One region of the Variovorax sp. P2_H12 genome, then DNA from elsewhere that is predicted to be linked to it. Evidence: riboswitches for the same ligand, from Rfam matches in the RefSeq annotation. Region 1 holds a riboswitch; each other region holds the start of a gene.
The links. Region 1 has a riboswitch for cobalamin ahead of AC1DYK_RS18890 (bifunctional adenosylcobinamide kinase/adenosylcobinamide-phosphate guanylyltransferase). Riboswitches for the same ligand answer to the same signal wherever they lie in the genome.

Region 1 (8,008 bases):
GAGCTTGCCCACCGGGAGGCTGTGCGCGGCCCGGGCGCCGAACGGCGCCACCAGGAAGCTGCAGACCGCGATCACCGCCAGCGCCGGCAGCCAGATGTAGCCGAACGAGCCCGCCGGCAGGCCCTGCACCGATTGGCCGCTGGCCACGTAGCCGGCCACGTTGGCGACCGCGATCGGGAAGCCGAGCGCGGCGCTGGTGGCGACCGCGTTGTGGATCGCGACGTTGCACCAGGTCATGAAAGGCACGCTGATGAAGCCGCCGCCGGCGCCGACCAGGCCGGAGATGAAACCGATCGCGCCGCCGGCCCCGAGCTGGCCCGCGGTGCCCGGCATCTGGCGCGTCGGCTTGGGCTTCTTGTCGAGGAACATCTGCGTGGCCGAGAAGCCGACGAAGAGCGCGAAGAAGATCGCCAGCGCGGTGCCCTTGAGCAGGCTGAAGACGCCCAGGCTGCCGGCCAGGCTGCCGATCACGATGCCGGGGGCGAGCCGCTTGACGATGTCCCAGCGCACCGCGCCGCGCCGATGGTGGGCGCGCACGCTGGAGATCGAAGTGAAGATGATGGTCGCCATCGAGGTCGCGATCGCCATCTTGACCGCGAGATCGGCGGCGACGCCGCGCTGGCCGAGGATGATCGTGATGAACGGCACCATCAGCATGCCGCCGCCGATGCCGAGCAGGCCGGCGAGGAATCCGGTGCCAATGCCGAGCAGGGCGAGTTCGGCGATCAGCAGGGGTTCGATGGTCATTCGCAAGGATCCAGAAAAAAGCCACGGCGCCGATCGCGGGGCCGTGGCTGTCAGTGAGAGGTGTCTGCGAGTGTGAGCCGAACCCGCATCCTGAACCAGGGTTCAGGTGGGCGAGGTCAGCAAGGCTTCGGGTTCATCTGACGCGAGATGATCACACCTGCCAAGCGATATTCCAAGCCCTGCTCCGGAGAGCATTGGTACAAGGAAATATAGAGCCCAGCCTCGCACCGCAGACGATGCGTATTTTACGCCCTGCAGCCGCGGGCGCGCCGGATCTTCAGAGGAGATGTCCGTCGCCGGCCAGGGCCTGGTCCAGGCGCTGGATCAATTGCACGGCGCGGACCTCGTCTTCGGTGGCGTCCGCCGCGGGCGCTGGCGCAGGTACAGGTGCAGGCACCGGGGCCGGCGCCGCTTCGCGCTGCACCAGGTCGAAGGCCAGGTTGAGCGAGGCCAGCACCGCGATGCGGTCGCGGGCCTTGACCTTGCCGGCATCGCGGATCTTGCACATCGCACCGTCGACGCGCTCGACCGCGTCGCGCAATTGCGCCTCGCCGCCTTCGGGGCAGCCGAGCAGGTAGCTCTGGCCCATGATCTGGACTTCGATTTGTTTCATCAGGAAGAGCTGGCGTCTTGGGTGGGATCGACCGGGAGCTGATCGAGCAGGGCGTCGAGGCGCGTGCGCGCCGCGGCGAGCCGCGACTTGAGCGTGTCGCGTTCGCGCGTGAGCGCGTCGACCTGGTCCTGCAGCAACGCATTGGTGCGCTGTACTTCTTCGTGGCGCACGAGCAGGCGCTCGACGCGCTCGGCGATCTGGTCAATACGGCTCGATGCTGGCATGGAGGGCGATTGTAGGTTCCGCCGCCGGCGCGTTCGCGCCGGGTTGTTCCGGGCACATGCCGACAAACCCTACAATTCCGCTCGTTGGTGCTCGCGCCGCGGTTCACGCGTCGCAGTTCAACGGGAAGCAGGAGTCGAAGCCCCCCGGGGCCGAACCAACCTGCGCTGCCCCCGCAACGGTCAAGCAGTCGGCGCCCTCGGGCGCCGCCCTCGTCAATCAGCCACTGGGTGCCCTGAAACAGGTGCCCGGGAAGGCGACGAGGGTTGCACTGCCAGCCCGGATACCGGCCAACGAGGCGGCTGCCGCATGCGCGATGCATGCAGGCGGCCATGACGTCCAAGCGCTGGCGGGGAAGCCGGCGAAGGACTTTGACCTTTTGTCGCCCCCATGAAAACCTGCGCTTTTTTGAAGCCCGCCTCCCGGTGCGCCTTGCCGCGGCTGCGGCCCCGCGCCCATGCCATTTCGTCGGCCGTCGCGGCCTTGATTGCCGGTGCTGTCGGCGTCCCTACGCTGGCGTCGGCCCAGGAGGCGGCGCCCGCGCTGCCCGAGATGGTGGTCACCGCGACCCGGGTGCCGACCCGCGCCGACGAACTGGTGTCCGACACCGTGGTCATCGACCGGGAGCAGATCGAGCAGCAGGCGAGCCGCACCCTGCCCGAAATCCTGGCCCGGCTGGCCGGCGTGCAGATCTCGGCCAACGGCGGCGCCGGCAAAGCGAGCAGCGTGTACATCCGCGGCGCCGAGCCGCGCCATACGATCCTGCTGATCGACGGCGTCCGCTACGGCTCCGCCACGCTCGGCACGCCGGTGTGGGACAACATCCCGGTCGAGATGATCGACCGGATCGAGGTGGTCAAGGGGCCGGCCTCGGCGCTCTACGGCAGCGACGGCGTCGGCGGCGTGGTGCAGATCTTCACGCGCAGGGCGAGCCCGGGTCAACCGGTGTTCGCCCCGCACGCCTCGACCACGATCGGCAGCGAGAGCTACAAGCAGATCACCGGCGGCTTCAGCGGCGCCGCGGGGGCCGCGACCTATTCGCTTGACGTCGCGCGCACGCTCAACGCGAAGTTCTCGTCGACCAACCCCAAGGTGCAGTTCGGCAACTTCAATCCGGACGACGACCCCTTCAACCAGACCGCGGTCAATGCGTCATTCGGCTACCAGCTCAACCCGGACTGGAAATTCGACGCCGCCATGCTCTACGCCGACGGGCTGAACCGCTTCGACGACGGCCCGAACCGCGACACGCGCGGCACCCTGCGCACCCAGACCGGCTACGTCGGCGTCCGCGGCCTCGTGATGTCGAACTGGACCACCCAGCTGCGTTATTCGCGCAGCGAGGACTACACGCGCGCGATCGTGGCCGCGCCTTTCAACCTGCCGGGCCTGTTCGAGACCGTCCAGGACCAGTACCTCTGGCAGAACGATATCGTGACACCGATCGGCACCGTGGTCGCCGGGCTCGAGCGCCGCGAACAGGACGTGAGGAGCGACACCCGCTACACCGTGACCGACCGCGCCATCGATTCGGGCTTCGTCGGCCTCAACGGCAATTCGGGCGCCCACAGCTGGCAACTCGACGCGCGGCACGACAGCAATTCGCAGTTCGGCGACAGCAACACCTGGTTCGCCGGCTATGCCTACCGCATCACGCCGAACTGGCGCGTCAACGTGTCGCAGGGCACCAGCTTCACGGCGCCCTCGTTCAACCAGCTCTACTACTCGGGCTTCGGCAATCCGGCGCTGCAGCCGGAGGAGGGCAAGAACACCGACCTCGGGATCACCTGGACCCAGGGCGCCCACACGGTCAAGCTGGTGGGCTACGACAACAAGATCCAGGGCTTCATCACCAACACGACGCTGCCGCAGAACATTCCGCGCGCGCGCATCGAGGGCGGGACGCTGAGCTACGACGGGCAGTTCGGCGACCTGGGCTTGCACGCGAGCTACGACTCGCTCGACCCGCGCAACGAGGGCACCGGCAAGCAGTTGCCGCGCCGGGCGAGGAACCAGGCGTCGCTGGGAGTCGACTACGCGGTCGGCGTCTGGAAGTTCGGCGGATCGGCGCTCAACGTGGGCAGCCGCTTTGACGATGCGGCGAACACGCGCACACTCGGCAGCTACACCACGGTCGATCTCTATGTGGACTATCGCTTTGCCAAGGACTGGTCGGTCCAGGCCCGGGTCACGAACCTGACCGACGAGCAGTATGAAACCGCCCCCGGCGAGCAACTCGCCGCGGCGTGGCTCGCCCGCTCGCCCGCGCATCGCGCGGTGCTGATCGCGACCGCGCAGGCCCTGGACGCGGAGATGCGGGCGCGCATCGCCAGGCACCGCGACGACCGCGCGGTGCGGGTGCCGGCGATGACCACGGTCGAGGAGCCGCTGGCGCTGGCGCAGGCGATCCGCGACCACGGCGCTCCCGGCACGCTGGTGCTGGTCGACTGTCTCACCCTGTGGCTCACCAACCTCATGGCGCCCCCCGGACCACCGCCGGCGAGCCTGGGCGCCGACCGCGCGATCGCCGAACTGCTGGGCGCGATCGCCGACGCGCCCGGTCCGCTGGTGCTGGTCGGCAACGAGATCGGGCTGGGCGTGATCCCGCTGGGCCGGGAGGTGCGCCGGTTCGTCGATGCGCTCGGCGGCCTCAACCAGCAGGTCGCCGCAGCCTGCGAGCGTGTCACGCTGATGGCGGCCGGACTGCCGCTGACCTTGAAGGAGCTTGCATGAAGATGTTTGCGCGGCTGGCCTGCGCCGCCCTGTGCTGGTTGGGCGTGGCGGCCCAGGCCGTGGTCGTCACCGACGAACGGGGCGTCCCGGTGGACCTGCCGCGGCCGCCGCAGCGCATCGTGAGCCTGCTGCCTTCGCTGACGGAAGCCGTCTGCACGCTGGGCGCCTGCGATCGGCTGATCGGCGTCGACCGCTATTCCAACTGGCCTGCGCCGGTGCGGGCATTGCCGCAAGTCGGCGGCGGGCTGGACCCGAACGTGGAGGCGATCGTCGCGCTCAAGCCCGACCTGGTGCTGCTGGCGAAGTCGTCCCGGGTCACCGAGCGGCTCGAGGGCCTCGGGCTCCGGGTGCTGGTGCTCGAGCCGAAGAACCATGCGGACGTGCGCCGCGTGCTCGACGCACTGGGCCGGGTGCTGGACGTGGACGACGCGCAGGCGGTGTGGCGCGCGATCGACGCCAGCGTGTCGGCGGCGGCGCAGTCGCTGCCCGCGGGCGTGGCGCGCACGCGCGTGTATTTCGAGGTCAACAGCGCGCCCTATGCGGCGGGCGAGGTCTCTTTCATCGGCGAGACGCTCGCCCGGCTCGGCGTGAAGAACATCGTGCCGGCCGCGCTCGGCCCGTTTCCGAAGCTCAACCCCGAGTTCGTGGTCCGGGCCAATCCCGACCTGATCATGGTCGGCGAACGCAGCGCGCAGGGGCTGGAGCAGCGGCCGGGCTGGGGCGCCATCCGGGCGGTGCGCGAAGGCCGCATCTGCCGCTTCAGCGCCGCCGAGTCGGACGTGCTGGTGCGTCCCGGGCCGCGCATGGGCGAAGCCGCGCGGCTGATGGCGCAGTGCCTGCAGGAGAAGGCGCGGTGACGGGTTCCTGCGCGCATGCGCCGCGGGGCGGCCGGTGAAGAGCCAGCACCGCCGCGCGCTCGCGCTGGGCATCGCCCTCGTCATCCTGGCGCTGCTGCTGCTGCTGCTCGGCGCGGGCGTCGGCAGCACCGGCTTCGAGAACATGCTGGCGGCCGGACACGACCCGGTGGCGCTGCAGATCGTCTGGGACATCCGCCTGCCGCGCACGCTGGGCGCCTGGCTTGCCGGCGCACTGCTGGGCCTGGCGGGCGCGGTGGCGCAGGGGCTGTTCCGCAATCCGCTGGCCGACCCGTACCTGCTGGGCAGCGCGTCCGGGGCCTCGCTCGGCGTCGCCCTGGCGCTGTCGCTGTTCGGACTCTCGCCGGTCAGCACCCAATGGGTGGTGCGGCTCGGCCTCACGGGGGCGGCCTTCCTCGGCGCCGTGCTCGCGGTGATGCTGACGCTGCTGCTGGCGCGCGGCGTGCAGCAGACGCTCAGGCTGCTGCTCGCCGGCGTGATCGTCGGCGTGGTGCTGGGCGCGGCCAAGGACCTGCTCACGATCGCCTCGGCCGACATCCTGCAGGCGATCCAGGGCTTCATGCTCGGCAGCACCGGCCTGGTCGGCTGGAGCGCGTGCGCCGTGATGGGCGGCCTAGGTGCGCTGTGCCTGCTGCTGGCCTGGGCGCTGGCGCCGGTGCTCGACGGGCTCGCGCTCGGCGAAGCCACGGCCGCCAGCCTCGGGCTGCCGCTGGGCGCGATGCGCGCCGCGCTGGTCGCGGTGCTGGCGCTGGCCACCGGCACGGCCGTGGCGCAGACCGGGCTGATCGCCTTCGTAGGCCTGGCGGCGCCGCACCTGGTGCGCTCGGTCGTGAAGACCACGCACGCGCGACTCATCGTCCTGTCGGCCACCATGGGCGGCTTGCTGCTGATGGCCGCCGACCTGCTCGCGCGCTGGCTGGTCGCGCCGCAAGAGCTGCCGGTCGGCGTGCTGACCGCGGTGCTCGGCGGCAGCTACCTGCTGTGGCTGATGCACCGGCGCAGCGCGCGGGGGGGCCTGTGAGCGCGCCGGTCGTCGTTCACGGGCCCGCGCTGGAGGCGCGCGGCATCACGGCCAGGCTGGGCCAGGCCGAGGTGCTGCACGGCATCGACCTGTCGTTGGCGGGCGGTCGCTGGACCAGCATCGTGGGACCGAACGGCGCCGGCAAGTCGACCCTGCTCAAGGTGCTGGCGGGCCTGCTGGCGCATGGCGGAGAACTCAGCGCGCTCGGCCGGCCGCTGGCGGATTGGTCGGGGCGCGCGCGCGCGCAACGCCTGTCCTGGCTCGGCCAGGGCGGCGCGGGCGAGGGCAGCGCAGACGACCTGCTGGTGCACGACGTCGCGATGCTCGGCCGCCTGCCGCACCAGCGCTGGCTGGCGGCCCCCAGCGAGGCCGACCGCGCAGCGGTCGAGCGGGCGCTGCGCAGCACCCAGGCCTGGGAATGGCGCGAGCGGCCGCTCGGCCAGCTCTCGGGCGGCGAACGCCAGCGCGTCTTGCTGGCACGCGCGCTGGCGGTCGAGGCCGAACTGCTGCTGATGGACGAGCCACTGGCCAACCTCGATCCGCCGCACCAGGCCGACTGGATGCAGACCGTGCGCGCGCTGGTGGCCGCTGGCCGGACGGTGGTCAGCGTGCTGCACGAGCTCAACGCCGCGCTGTGCGCCGATGCGATGGTCGTGATGGCACAGGGCCGCGTGTTGCACCATGGCGCCTGCGACGATCCGGCGACCCATCGCGCACTGGAAGCGGTGTTCGACCGGCGCGTGGTCGTTCATCGCGTGGAAGGCCAGTGGCTGGCCGTCATGCACTAGACAAACAACGCTCAATCAGGAACCCCATGCAGATCGAAACACCCCCCACCGAAAAGCCCTACGAGAAGCCCGAAGGCGAGCGCCGCGGCCTTGTGATCGTCAACACCGGCGACGGCAAGGGCAAGAGCACGGCCGCCTTCGGCCTGGCACTGCGGGCCCATGGCCGAGGCAAGCCGGTGAAGATCTTCCAGTTCATGAAGGTGCCGAGCGCGCGCTTCGGCGAGCACCGCATGTTCGAGCAGTTCGGGATTCCGATCGAGGGCCTGGGCGACGGCTTCAGCTGGAAGACCCAGGATCTCGAACGCTCCGCGCAGCTGGCCCGCGATGGCTGGGAGAGGGCCCGATCGGCGATCCTCTCGGGCGAGCACTTTCTGGTCGTGCTCGATGAGATCACCTACCCGCTCATCTACGGCTGGCTGCCGCTCGAAGGCGTGCTCGAGACCTTGCGCGCACGGCCGAAGGAGGTGCACGTGGTCCTGACCGGCCGGCGCTGCCCGCCCGAGATCGTCGAGCTGGCCGACACTGTGACCGAGATGCAAATGATCAAGCACGCGTTCAAGGCCGGCATCCCGGCGCAGCGCGGCATAGAAGATTGAGCTCGCCCCCAGGTTGCCCGGCACTGCGTGTCCGGGCGCCCACCCCCTGCCGGGGGCAACACCTTCGGCCCGGCAAAGCCGGTTCCGAGGTGTTTCACCAACGGGCCTGGCTGCGCCGGCCGGCGGTGGGGAGGTATTGAGTGAGGACATGGCGGTGCTGAGTTCTATTGCTGCACTCTGGCTCGCGCTGGCCATCGACCGATGGCTTGGGGAGCCGCCTGCGTGCTGGCACCCGGTGGTCTGGATGGGGCGCTACCTGGGTGGGGTCGGACGGCGTATCGCGCCGCCTGCAGGCATGCCGGCGCGCAGATTCGCTTCCCTGGCCGGCGGCGCGATCGGGTGGTGCGTGGGCGCGTCGTTGGTTGCGGCGGGCGCCTGCGCGGTGGCGGCAGGCGTGAGCCGCCTGCCGATCT
Region 2 (8,008 bases), on a different contig from region 1:
CGGTTGTCCTGGTTGTGCAGCACCGCATCGAGTTGCCCCAGACGTTGCTCGAACGAGGCGCGCGCGGCAACACCGTGTTCGCCCTGCCCATAGGCGAAGGCACCGGCCTGCAGATAGGCCTGGGCGATGTCGGCGCCGTGTTGCCATCGACCGCTGTCCAACACCTCCTGCACGCCCACGCCGTAGCCGCCGGGGCGCGGGCCGAACACGCGCCACGTGGCCTGGCGCTGCGCCTGGTCGACGGGTTGGCCGGCCGCCAGGGCCTCGGCGGCTTCGCGCCGAACGCGGGCACGGATCGGGTTCACCTCGTCGGATTCATCGTCTTCGCTGATCGCGGCCACGGCGCGCACGGCAGTGTCGAAGAGGTCGATCACGTTGGGAAAGGCATCGCGGAAGAATCCCGACACGCGCAGGGTCACGTCCACACGCGGCCGATGGCGGATGGCCATCGGCAGCACTTCGATGTCGATCACGCGCGCGCTGCCGTCGGCCCACTTCGGCCGCACGCCCAGCAGCGCGAACGCCTGCGCCACGTCTTCGCCGCCGGTGCGCATGGTGCTGGTGCCCCAGACGGACAAGCCCACCTCGCCAGGCATCGCGCCGTGGTCTTGCAGGTGCCGCTCGACCAGTCTTTCCGCCGCGGCCGCACCCATGGCGTAGGCCGTGGGCGTGGGCACGGCACGGGTGTCGACGCTGTAGAAATTGCGTCCCGTGGGCAGCACATCGGGCCGACCGCGCGACGGCGCGCCGCTCGGGCCAGGGGGCACGAAGCGTCCGGCCAGGCCGCGCAGCAATTGCGTCATCTCCTGAGGGCCGCAGGCATCGAGGCGGGGGGCCAGCACCTCCTTCAGGCGCTGCAGCACCGGTGCCGCATGCGGCCAGGCATGGACATCGAAGGCATCATGCGCAGCGCCCGCCCGGGTGTCGCCGGACACCGCCTGCTCCGCCACCAGGCGCGCGGCCAGCCGTTCCAGCCGCTCGCGCGTGTGGCCGGCGTGGCGCCATGCCTCGGCACTGAGCGCTTGCAACACCTTCGGACGCGGACCTTGCCACGGCGCGGCCCAGTCCGGCCCCAACGCGCTGAAGCCGTCCGCGCCCTCCACGCCAAGGTCTTGCGCCAGTGCGACCAGCAGGCTCTTCTGACTGGCGGCCGTGCCGCCCGGAAAACGCGTCAGCGCCAGCAGCGTGTCGATGCGCTGGCGGCCTTGCGGCGAACGCCCCAGAACATGCAAGCCGTCGCGAATCTGGGATTCCTTGATCTCGCAAAGATAGGCGTCCAGCCCCTTCAACAGGCTCTCCCGGGCGCTCTCGTCGGTCGGCCGCGCGAAACCCAGTTCTTCGTGCAAGCCTTCGCGCACGGTGCGCCCGAGGATGTCCTCGCGCAGCAGCCGCGCGCGTCGCGGGTCGAGCGACAGGGCTTCGTAGTACTCGTCCATCTGCCGCTCCAGTTGCTGCAGCGGGCCATAGGTCTCGGCGCGCGTCATCGCCGGCATCAGGTGGTCGATGATCACGGCCTGGGTACGCCGCTTGGCCTGGCTCCCTTCGCCCGGGTCGTTGACGATGAAGGGATAGAGATGCGGCAGCGGGCCCAGGATGGCGTCGGGCCAGCACGCCTCGCTCAGTGCCACGCTCTTGCCCGGCAGCCACTCGAGATTGCCGTGCGTGCCCACATGCACCATCGCGTCGACCGCGAAGGCGCGGCGCAGCCAGAAGTAGAAGGCCAGGTAGTGGTGGGGCGGCACCAGGTCCGCGTCGTGGTAGGTGGCCGCCAGGTCCACGGCACGCCCGCGCGCTGGCTGGATGCCGACGAAGACGTGACCGAAGCGCAGGCCGGCAATCGTGAAGCGCCCGCTGCGCAGCGTCGGCTCTTGCTCGGGCGCGCCCCACAGGGCGTTGACCGCCGCCTTGCTGTCGGCGGGCAATTGATTGAAATCTTCCAGGTAGTCGGCCAGGGAGAGGCTCTGGGCGGCGGGCCGGGCGTCATTGGCGTCGCGGTTGTTGGTGATGCCGCGCAACAGGGCTGCGATCAGGGCGTCGCCGCTGGCGGGCAGATCGCCGGTCAGGTACCCCGCGGCCCGCAGTTCCTGCAACACGGCCACGGTCGACGCCGGCGTGTCCAGGCCGACGCCATTGGCGATGCGCGAATCGTCGATCGGGTAGTTGGCCAGGATCAGCGCGATCCGCTTGTCGGCGTTGGGCTTGTCGCGCAGCACGCACCAGCGGCGTGCCAGTTCGGCCACGAAGGCCATTCGGCCAGGCTCGGCCTGGTAGCGAAGCACGTCGAGTTCGGTGTGCTCGCAGCGCCGGGCCATGCCCTTGAAACTGATGGCGCGCGTGAGGATGCGCCCATCCACCTCGGGCAGTACCACCTGCATGGCCAGATCGCGCGGCGCGAGGCCGTGCGGGTCGGCCAGCCATTGCTCCTGCGTGCCGCCGGCGGTGATGAGCTGCAGCACGGGGGCGTCCCCGGCCAGCGTGGCGAGCGACATGTCGCCGTCGCCTGCGCTCCCATCGTCGCGGCCGTCGATCGACGCCACCGCGAAGCTGGTTGCGTTCAGCACGATCGCCACGCGGTGTTCCGCGACCAGGGCCTGCACCGCGGCGTGGCAGTCGGGGTTCTTGAGCGAATCCACGGCGAGTGCCAGCGCGTTGAGGTCGGCGGCCGACAGCGCTTCCAGCATGGCGTCGAACACCGCCGTGTTGCCCGCCTGCAGATGGGCGCGGTAGAACAGCAGCAGCGCCACCGGCGCGCCTGCCCTCCACGTGGTGCGGCCGGCGGCCTCCGGCGGCCGATAGCGCACGGCCGAAGGCAGGGGCACCGGCTGCGCCGGCCGGCTGCCCAGCCCGAACGCCGCATGCCCGATCAGCGAGAAGAAGGCCATCGCATTGTCGAGCCCTCCTTCGCGCAGGCAGCGCCAAAGATGGCGGCAATCGTCGTGCGGCGCGCTGCTGCGCATGAGCAGCTGCATGTCTTCGAAGGCGTCGCCCGAGAATATCGCCAGCCATTGACCGCGTTCGGCTGCCGAGGACATGGCGCGCTCCACCAGGTAGGCCCAGTCGCTCGGGGTACCCAGATGGTCGATCACCACCACGCGGGCATGGCGCAGCACGTCGTCGACATACATGTCCACGGAAGCCGGCTGTCGAAGCCACATCAGGTTGGCCAGGCGCACGCTGGGATAGTCGGCGCCCATCTGCCCGGCTGCGTCGGCGAGCAGCGACAGGGTGGTGTCGGCGGCGCTGAGCACGACCACCGAGGCGGGCGTCTGCGCCACGCGCACGACGCCTTGGCCGCCGTCTTCGACGTGGCCGCCAGGGCGGGTGGACAGCAGATGCATGAAGGGCTTTCGGTGACGCGTCAGGCCACCGCGGCCACGCCCAGCGTCGCGTCCAGTTCGGCTTGCAAGGCCGCCACATCGAGGCCTGCCCCGATCAGCACCAGGCGCGTCTGCCGAGCCTCGTCGGCGCGCCAGGGCCGGTCGAAGTAGCTGTCGAAGCGCGTGCCGACGCCTTGCACCACCAGCCGCATCGCTGCGCCGGGCAGTGCAACGAAGCCTTTGGCCCGATAGATCTCGTGGCGCTCGACCAGACTCTGCAAGGCGGCCAGCAAGCGGCCGCGGTCAGGGACCTGCAGGGTCACCGAGACCGAGTCGAAGGCGTCGTGGTCGTGGTCTTCCTCCTCGTCGTGGTGAGTCCTGCGCTGGTCGATCGCATCCTCCACCGCACGCTCCATGCCCAGCAGCACACCCAGGTCGATGCGTCCATGCTGCGCATGCACCAGCTTCGCGCCTGTCGCGGTCTCGGCGCGGATGACAGCCTCCACGCCGGCCAGCGTCGCCGTGTCGAGCCCATCCGTCTTGTGCACGACCACCAGGTCGGCCGTCGCCAGCTGGTCTTCGAACAACTCCGACAAGGGCGAATCGTGGTCGAGGTTCTCGTCGGCGCGACGCTGGGCGTCCACCGCCAGCGGGTCGTCCGCGAAGCGGCCGGCGGCGACGGCCGGTGCATCCACCACCGTGATCACCGCGTCCACCGTGAAGGCATTGCGCAGCGCCGGCCACTGGAAGGCCTGCACCAGGGGCTTGGGCAAGGCCAGGCCCGAGGTCTCGATGACCAGGTGATCGATCTGATCGCGCCGCGCGGCCAGTTGCTCCATCACCGGCGCAAACTCTTCCTGCACGGTGCAGCACAGGCAGCCGTTGGCCAGCTCGAACAACTGGCCGTCCGACGCCCCGGTCTCGTCGCAGCCGATGCCGCAGCCGCGCAGCAACTCGCCGTCGATGCCCAATTCGCCGAACTCGTTGACGATGACCGCGATGCGCCGGCCCTGGGCGTTCTGCAACAGGTGGCGCAGCAGGGTGGTCTTGCCGCTGCCGAGGAAGCCGGTGACGATGGTGGCGGGGATCTTGCGGCTTTGCATGGGCGTGGGAGTCGAGTTTTGCATGGGCTGTGGTGGTTCGGTGGGGTCGCCTGCGGCGTTGCCAGCTCGCGATCAGGGCTTGAACAACGCGGCGATGGCCGCCGGGTTGCTCGGAAAGTACAGATGCATGAAGGACGCGAAAAGGCGTTTCTGGCGGAAGACCGCTTCGGCCTGGCCGTGGTGGCGCCGGGCCCGCGTGTGCAGTGCAGCCGGCGCGCGCGTGTCGATGCGGGCGTGATGAAAAGTGTGGCCGCGGACCTCGCCTTCGGGCAGCGCCAGACTGTGCATGCCGAGGTTGACGAGCCGGTCGGACATCGCGCCCTGCCCGGGCAGCAAACCCAGCATGGGCGCCTTGTGGCCAGCAGCGTCGCTCAGCGACTCCAGCAGCACCAGCATGCCGCCGCACTCCGCGACCATCGGGCGACCCGCGGCATGGTGCGCAGCGATGGATTCGCGCGTCGCTGCATTGCCGGCCAGCGCCTGCAAGTGCAGTTCCGGGTAGCCGCCCGGAAGGTACAGCGCGTGCGCCCCTTGCGGCACCGGTTCGTTGGCCAGCGGAGAAAAGAAGCTGAGTTGCGCGCCCAGGGTGCGCAGGAGGTCGAGATTGGCGGAGTAGACGAACGAAAAGGCGGCGTCTTGCGCGATGGCGATGGTGACGCCGGCGAGCGAGACGGGCAGACCTGAATCCGAAGCCGAGCGCAGCGGCGCGTGGAATTCCACCGCCGGCGGCATCGGCAGCGCCCCGTGCTCGGCAAGCGCAAGCGCGGCGGCTGCGATGCGCTCGGCGATGTCGTCCACCTCGCCGGCCTGCACGAGGCCGAGGTGACGCGATGGCAACGCGTAGTGCCCGCCGCGCGGCAGCGCGCCGTACCAGGCCATGCCGGCCGGCAGGCTCTCGCGCACCATCTGCGCATGGCCCGCGCTGCCCACGCGATTGGCCAGCACGCCCGCCAGCTGCAGGCCGGGGCGATAGGTCGCCAGCCCGTGGGCGACTGCGCCAAAGGTCTGCGCCATCGACGATGCATCGATCACGGCCAGTACCGGCAGTCCGAAATGCAGCGCCAGATCGGCACTCGACGGCGTTCCATCGTGCAGCCCCATCGCGCCTTCGACCAGGATCAGGTCGGCCTGCGCAGCCGCACTGTGCAAGAGCTCGGCACAGTGCGCTTCCCCCCCCATCCACAAGTCGAGCTGCTGCACCGGCGCGCCGCTGGCACGTTCGAGGACCATGGGGTCGAGAAAATCCGGCCCGGTCTTGAACACGCGCACGCGCCGGCCCTTGCTGCGATGCCAATGCGCCAAAGCGGCAGTCACGGTGGTCTTGCCTTGGCCCGAAGCCGGGGCCGTGGCCAGCAGCGCGGGACAGCTGAAGGCTGCGGGTGCAATCATCCCTCGACCCACATCAGCCTGCCGGCCACTCGCAGCGCATGAACGCGCATGAACGCCACCGCACAGCGGCGTGAGCCAGGGCCATGTCGCCTGAACGGGATACGTGTCATAGGGAAAATACCGCGCCAGCCATGCTCACCTGCTTCCCCGCAGGTACGCACCACAAGGCGCGCCGTTCTCACAGCGCGCCGCCTCGTTGGCCGGTATCCGGGCTGGCGAAGACGACCCGTGTTCCCTTCCCAGGCGGCACCGATTGCGCGGATTGCACCTAGTGGGTTATAGACACGAGCGGCGAGCACGAGGGCTCACGTTCGCTTACCGTTGCGGGGGCAGCTCAGGTTAGGGCGCGCGATGGCTTGCCGCACCACCCCTCCTGATTCCCGTTGAACTGCTTCGACCGGAAAGACGAAGCGAGCACCAACGGGCTGATCATAGCGGAACACCTCCGCTCATGGGGTGCGCCGCCCGGTTGTCTTGCGCGCCGCCGCCTTGGGCACCAGAGCGCGCCAGCCGATGACGCACGATGTGATGCACAAGGCGATGCCCAGGGCGGACAGGATCAGCACCACCGTCTCGCGCAACCAAGGTCGTTCGCGCAGCGGCTCGAAGTCGAGGCTGTGCAATCCCTGGTACATGAACCGCTGCCATCGTCCCGAGCGGTCGACCCGCAACAGCACCCTGCCCGAGGCGGGATCGGCATAAAGGTCCGTGCCGTCGGACCAATGCGCGCGCCAGACCGGCAAGGGCCGGCCCTCCGAGGCTTCGGCCGAGCGTGGATTCTTCGCATAGTAGACATCGTCGTAGCGATCCATCCGCACCACGCTCGACGCAGGTGTGTCTGCACCACGCAGATGCCGCAGGACGCCCGACATCAGCGCATCAGGCAGCGCCGGATCCAGTGCCGGATCCAATGTCGATGCGGCGCTCGCATCGTCCGCGCGCACCCACCACCGCCGGTCCGTGCCCTGGATTCGATACCAGACCTGCGCGTCGACTCGAATCCGCTCCAGTTCCAATGGCTGCGCACCGGCCTCGCCGGCCGAGACCGCAGCCAGGGCAAGCGGCGGCGCCAGGACCGCGTCCCGGCTGGGGCCGAGCCAGCGCTCGCGCTCGGAAGCCGATAGCCCGCGTGACGAGAACACGCCATAGGGATTCATCGACATCAGGCCCGAGAAGATCCAGGTGAGCGTGAACACCGCGGCGACCAGGCCCGCGATGTGATGCCAACGCATCCAGAACTTGCGATAGGGAATCCAGCGCGTTCGGTTCAGGAACAGCTGCGAGATGCCCAGCGCCAGTCCGGTCGCGGCCAGCACCACGCCAGGGATCGACAGCCAGACGACCACCTGGTTCCACGCTTGCGGAAACTGCCGGAGCACGGTCGGATAGATCCAGTGCGGGACCGCACCGATCCAGTTCCAGAACCGCTCGCTGCGGCGGGTGTCGCGCACCACTTCGGCGGCGGTACTCGACACGTACAGTTCGAGACCGTCGTCTCCTTCCAGGCTGACCTTGAAGAGCGGACGGTATGGATCGAAGCCTTGCGGAACCGTCCATTGGTCGCGCTCCAGCGCTTCGGCCGAAAGCGCGCGTCGGCCGCTGAAGGACTCGGCCACCTTCATGGCCTGCACGGCGCCGAGCGGCGCCTTCGCGGTGCCGGTGCGGGCATCGAGGGCTTGCCACTGCGCGGCCTTCGCCTGCCCGGCATCGACCAGGAGCCGCCAGACCGGCTCTCCCGGTTCGGCCATGCCCAGGCGTGCCTCGGTGAAGCTCACGCCGGCCCGCCTGGCAGCCTCTTCGGCGGTCAGGCAGCAACCGGCGCCGAGCGCCAGAGGCTGCAACCCCGCGCGCCGCTCGGCCTGCGAGAGATTCGGGAATGGCACGTAGTACAGCACGATCCCGGTGACGAACCACATCAGGAACAGCAAGGCCAGCGAGATGCCGAGCCACTTGTGGATGAAGACCAGTGCGCGCTTCATGCCCGCGCCACCGGCGTTGTCGGATGCGGATCAGGCGAAGCCATGGCGCCGTGGCCTGAATGCAGCGACAGCTCCCCCGCGCGCGCTCATCAGAAGGCCGCCCGGTAGCTGACTTCGAAGCTGCGCGGCGCCCCGATCATGACCTGATTGTTCGAATTGGCGCCGCTCCAAAAGGCGTAGAGCTCGTCGGTCAGGTTGCGCACGCGAAAGGTGATTTCGC
Region 3 (4,364 bases), on a different contig from region 1:
AGCGCCGACTGCTTGAGGCCGAGCTCCAGCTGCTTGCCCGTCGAGAGGCTGAAGGCGGCGTTGGTCGCCGAGAGCAGCAGGAGGTTGCCCGTACCGACCGGCGCACTTGCGTTCGAGTACTGGGCATAGACCGAGGTGTCGGGGTCAATTGCGAAAACCACGCCCAGACGCGCCGATGTGGGCTTGTACCTCTGCGTGAACGATGCCCGGGCCCCGGTGTTGAGGTCCATGTTCTGGCGCTCCAGCTTCACGTAGTCCTGCCGCAGGCCGCCCACGAGGGTCCATCGGTCGCTGACCGACAGGGCATCTTCCATGAAGATCGAACCCGTGGGAATCCGTGCGTCGAAGATCGTGCGATTGCCGGCACCCGCGAACAGGGCGGGGTTCGCGGCAAAGACGCCGTAGCGTCCCGGGATGGTGGCGAACTCGCTCACTGAGAGCGCATTGTTGGCTGCGGTCGATCCGTTGGAGAAGTCGCGGTTGGAAGAAAAGTCGGTCTTCGTGTATTCAAGCCCCCCCACGAACCGGTTCTTCATTCCCCCGATCGGCGACGTGTTCGTGAGATCGAGCCGATCCGTCAGGATCTGGTGGTCGTGGGTGATGCCGACCAGGTCGCGCACGATGCGGCGCGGGGTGGCGAAGGCATAGGACTCCGCATTGCGCCACGTCCTGTCCGCCGTGTAGTAGGAAAGCTGGTTGCGCAGCTTCCATTCCGGCGCGATCTGCCAGCTGAGCTTGGCGCGCGTCCAGAGGCTGTCCGCACTCATCTCGGCATCGTCGAAGTTGTAGTTGCGAAACGCGATGCCGCGATCGACCACTCGCCCGCCGGCGTCGCTGACGATGTCCGTCGGCTGGAGCGCATAGGCGCGCGGCACCAGCGGCGTGCCCTGATAGGACAGCGCACTGTCCCTGGCGTAGTCCATCGACAGATCGAGCGTGAGCTCACGCGTCAATGCCGTGCTGAAGCCCATGGTGAGGTTGTCGTAGCGCTGCTTGTTGCGGTCGATGTACCCATCGGTCTGCTGATGGCTGTAGTCCAGTCGGAAAGCGCTGGCCTCGCCCACGTTGGCGCCCAGGCCGACGCCGGCCCTGGCCGTGCCGAAGCTTCCATAGGAAAGCATGGCCTCGGCCCCAGGGTTGTTGCGGTCGGGTCGCTTGGTCACGAAGTTGATGGCCGCGCCGATGGCGCCTTCACCGTAGAGCACCGAAGAGGGGCCCTTCAGGACTTCGATGCGCTCATAGTTCCAGGTGTCCTGGGTCCGGCTCACCATCGTCGGCACCGCAATGCGATCGCCGTCGAACAGATAGGTGATGAAGCCGCCGGTGAAGCCGCGCGTCGAGATCACCGATGGCGATCCGGGCGCTCCACCGGCAGTGATGCCCACGCCGCCGCGCAAGGCCTCCTCGAAAGTCCGTGCGCCACGCCGTTCCATGGTTTCCTGGCTGATCACCTCGACCGAAGCCGGCGTTTCCATGACGCTCAGGCCCAGCCTGCCGGCAACTTCGGTTGTTGCCTGAAGCGCCGGCGCCTGATCCTGCAGGGTGGCCGTCACCTCGACGGGTCGCAAGCTCACTTGCGCCAGCGCCGAGGTGCTGGCGAGCAGAGCGACAAGGCCCGGGATCGTGATGTGTTGGGTCGTGAAAGGACCTGAAACCCGGGTCCAGGCCCCGAGCTCGGCAGGCTTGCGCATATGCTGTTCCTCTAGCCCGCATTCCCGCTGGGCTGTTCAAAGAGACACACGCTGCAATTGCACGAGCCGATGCCAACCCGGCACGCAGGTGCCGAGCAGCCCGGACAAACGCACTCCCGCAGCGTCCGAAGGCGATTGCGAAGGCCGGTATCCGGGCTCGCGGGTTGCTGTCATGCGCTTGCGCACAACAACAGAAGCCTCGCCTTCCCACGCTCGACTCGAGCGCAGTGGCTGCGAACACCCGCAGGTGCTCACTCGAAACTTCTCTATCCGCTTACCGTTGCGGGGGCAGCGCAGGCATTGCGCGTCATCGACGCGCGCACCTGCTTCCCGTTTAACCTCCCAAACCATTTCCGGCATGGGGGGCACCTTCGAACCGTGGCGGAGATCGCTCCAGCAAGGAGCGATCTACCGTCGGGGCGGATTATAGGAAGCGCCGACGGGGCGCCGTCTCGATGCCGGCAATCAGCGCTCGCGCGGATCGGAATGACTTGAAGCCGTGCATCCGGTACAGATACTTCCACTGGCCAGCGACCCTGATGCAGGTTTCATCCATGCGTCCAACCTCGTCTTGGCGCCACAGAACCCAAACCGACATCGCTCCTCACGCTTCGGGATGCCTTTCGAAGAAGAAGCGGTCGGGCAGGATGGCCGGAGCGATGTAGTCGATGTCCTTGGCCGACACGCCGCAGGCGAGGAAGCCGTCGCGCCAATGCTGGACGACATTGACGAGTCGATCGATTTGCCCGCGCGCCTCTTCCGCCGACAAACCGAAACGCCCCGCCTGCGACAGGAGGTTGTAGATGCTGGCCGTGCGACCGTAGTCGCCGACGGTCAAGGCCAGGTCGCGCCTCTCCAGACTGACCACAGGTGCGGGCACGAGGTCGTAGGCCGGAGAGCGTGGCCGCCCCCTCGCGTCGAACGTGCATCCCTGATACGATTACGAAAAAGCCGAACTTGAGTTCCATTTTATCGAACAACCATGAGTATTCTCGGTAACGTCCAGCGCGTGCTTCTGCTTTTCGCGGAAGGCACCGACGACCTCAGCTTCACCGAGGCCGCCGCCCGCCTGGACCTGCCCAAGAGTTCTGCCTCGCACCTGCTCAACCAGATGACGCGCTACGGCCTGCTCGACCAGCACGCCAACAGCCGGCGCTATCGCCCGGGTGCACTGCTCGGCCGCGCGGCCCGCACGGCCTATGCCGCGACGCCGCTGGACGACGCCTGCCGCGAAACGCTGCTGCAGATCTCGTCCGAGAGCGGCCTGACCGCTTATCTCTCCGCGCTCAACGGCGCGGAGACGGTGGTGCTTCAACGCCTGAACGGCGACACGCCGGTGCAGGTGCTGTCTTCGCCCGGCTCGCGCCGCGCGGCGCCCGGAACCGCCATGGGCCGCGCCCTGCTCTCCCGATTGACGCCGGCCGAGATCGGCGCGCTCTATGGCACCGACACCGCAATGCCACTGCCGGCCACCGGGCAGTCGGGCCTGGCCGACGTCGGCGCGCTGATGCAGTGCCTGACACAGGTCCGGCATGTGCGGCACGCCATGGTCGTGGACAGCGCGATGCCCGGCATCGGCGCCATCGCTGCGGCGGTGCGCAATCCGCGCGACGGCGAACTGCGCGGCCTGTGCCTGTCGTTCGCGGCGGGGCGGCAGGCGGACACCGCGCAGACGCAGGCGTGGCGGCGTCTGGTACTCGATGCGGTCGGCACGTTGGGTCGCCGTATCGGCGACCCGGTCTGGCTGCCCGCAGGCGATGCCGACGCCCCGTGATCCCACAACCTTGCAACGTTCCATGAATCTCCTGCTTCTCAGCAACTCCACCAGCGACGCGGGCTATCTCACGCACGCCCTGCCCTGGATCCGCGATTGGGCCGCGGCCCAGGCCCCCACGACCGAAGCGCTGCTGGTCCCCTTCGCGGGGGTGACGCGCGGCTGGGACGACTACGAAGCCCTGGTCGCCACCGCCCTCGCGCCGCTCGGGCTGACGGTGCGCTCGGTGCACCGCGAGGCCGACGGCGTGGCGGCGGTGCGAGCGGCACGCCTGATCCTGGTCGGTGGCGGCAACACCTTCGCGCTGCTCGGCCACCTGCGCACGCGCGGCCTGCTCGCTCCGCTCGCCGAGCGCGTGCGCAGCGGCGAGGCGTCCTACCTGGGCTGGAGCGCGGGCTCCAACGTCGCCTGCCCGACCATCCGAACCACCAACGACATGCCGGTGACCGACCCGGGCGGCCTGGACGCGCTCGGCCTGGTGCCGTTCCAGATCAACGCGCACTACACCGACGCTCACCCACCGGGCCACCGCGGCGAGACACGCCGGCAGCGTGTGGGCGAGTTCACCACGCTCCACCCCACGACGGCGGTGCTGGGCCTGCCCGAAGGCTGCGGACTGCGTGTGCAGGGCCGCGACGCCACGCTGCTGGGCGAGGTGTCCAGCAGCCTTTTCCTGGGTGCCGAGGCGCCTCGCCTGATGCCCGCCGGCCCGTTCATCCTTCCCCGATAGCCCATGAAACACGTCAACGAGATCATCGAATTGCTGTCTTCGGCCCATGTCACCGGCGAGGCCGTCGCGCAGCACCTGCGCCCACTCGGCGAATGCCGGATCGAGGTCACCCGCCTGGAGCGCGGCGACGCGGCCACCGACTTCCTGTCCATCGAGATTCCCGGCGCCG

Region 2: it holds a riboswitch for cobalamin, as region 1 does, so the genes downstream of both, AC1DYK_RS32355 (cobyrinate a,c-diamide synthase) here and AC1DYK_RS18890 (bifunctional adenosylcobinamide kinase/adenosylcobinamide-phosphate guanylyltransferase) in region 1, are expected to answer to the same signal.
Region 3: it holds a riboswitch for cobalamin, as region 1 does, so the genes downstream of both, AC1DYK_RS32365 (TonB-dependent receptor) here and AC1DYK_RS18890 (bifunctional adenosylcobinamide kinase/adenosylcobinamide-phosphate guanylyltransferase) in region 1, are expected to answer to the same signal.

Annotation. Positions count from the first base shown of each region.
Region 1 covers NZ_JBFUFO010000024.1:97,445-105,452, reverse strand. Annotated here, with positions in the region: gene AC1DYK_RS18905 (sulfite exporter TauE/SafE family protein) at 1-747, opposite strand, end outside; gene AC1DYK_RS18900 (cell division protein ZapA) at 1,025-1,360, opposite strand; gene AC1DYK_RS18895 (DUF904 domain-containing protein) at 1,360-1,584, opposite strand; cobalamin riboswitch at 1,654-1,891, shown strand; gene AC1DYK_RS18890 (bifunctional adenosylcobinamide kinase/adenosylcobinamide-phosphate guanylyltransferase) at 1,973-4,315, shown strand; gene AC1DYK_RS18885 (ABC transporter substrate-binding protein) at 4,318-5,172, shown strand; gene AC1DYK_RS18880 (FecCD family ABC transporter permease) at 5,207-6,211, shown strand; gene AC1DYK_RS18875 (ABC transporter ATP-binding protein) at 6,208-6,999, shown strand; gene cobO (cob(I)yrinic acid a,c-diamide adenosyltransferase) at 7,026-7,595, shown strand; gene cbiB (adenosylcobinamide-phosphate synthase CbiB) at 7,744-8,008, shown strand, end outside.
Region 2 covers NZ_JBFUFO010000060.1:13,805-21,812, forward strand. Annotated here, with positions in the region: gene cobN (cobaltochelatase subunit CobN) at 1-3,338, opposite strand, end outside; gene cobW (cobalamin biosynthesis protein CobW) at 3,359-4,420, opposite strand; gene AC1DYK_RS32355 (cobyrinate a,c-diamide synthase) at 4,493-5,809, opposite strand; cobalamin riboswitch at 5,991-6,246, opposite strand; gene AC1DYK_RS32360 (PepSY domain-containing protein) at 6,259-7,788, opposite strand; gene AC1DYK_RS32365 (TonB-dependent receptor) at 7,878-8,008, opposite strand, start outside.
Region 3 covers NZ_JBFUFO010000060.1:22,235-26,598, forward strand. Annotated here, with positions in the region: gene AC1DYK_RS32365 (TonB-dependent receptor) at 1-1,691, opposite strand, end outside; cobalamin riboswitch at 1,817-2,078, opposite strand; gene AC1DYK_RS32370 (hypothetical protein) at 2,296-2,529, opposite strand; gene AC1DYK_RS32375 (IclR family transcriptional regulator) at 2,674-3,465, shown strand; gene pepE (dipeptidase PepE) at 3,488-4,195, shown strand; gene AC1DYK_RS32385 (DUF1177 domain-containing protein) at 4,199-4,364, shown strand, end outside.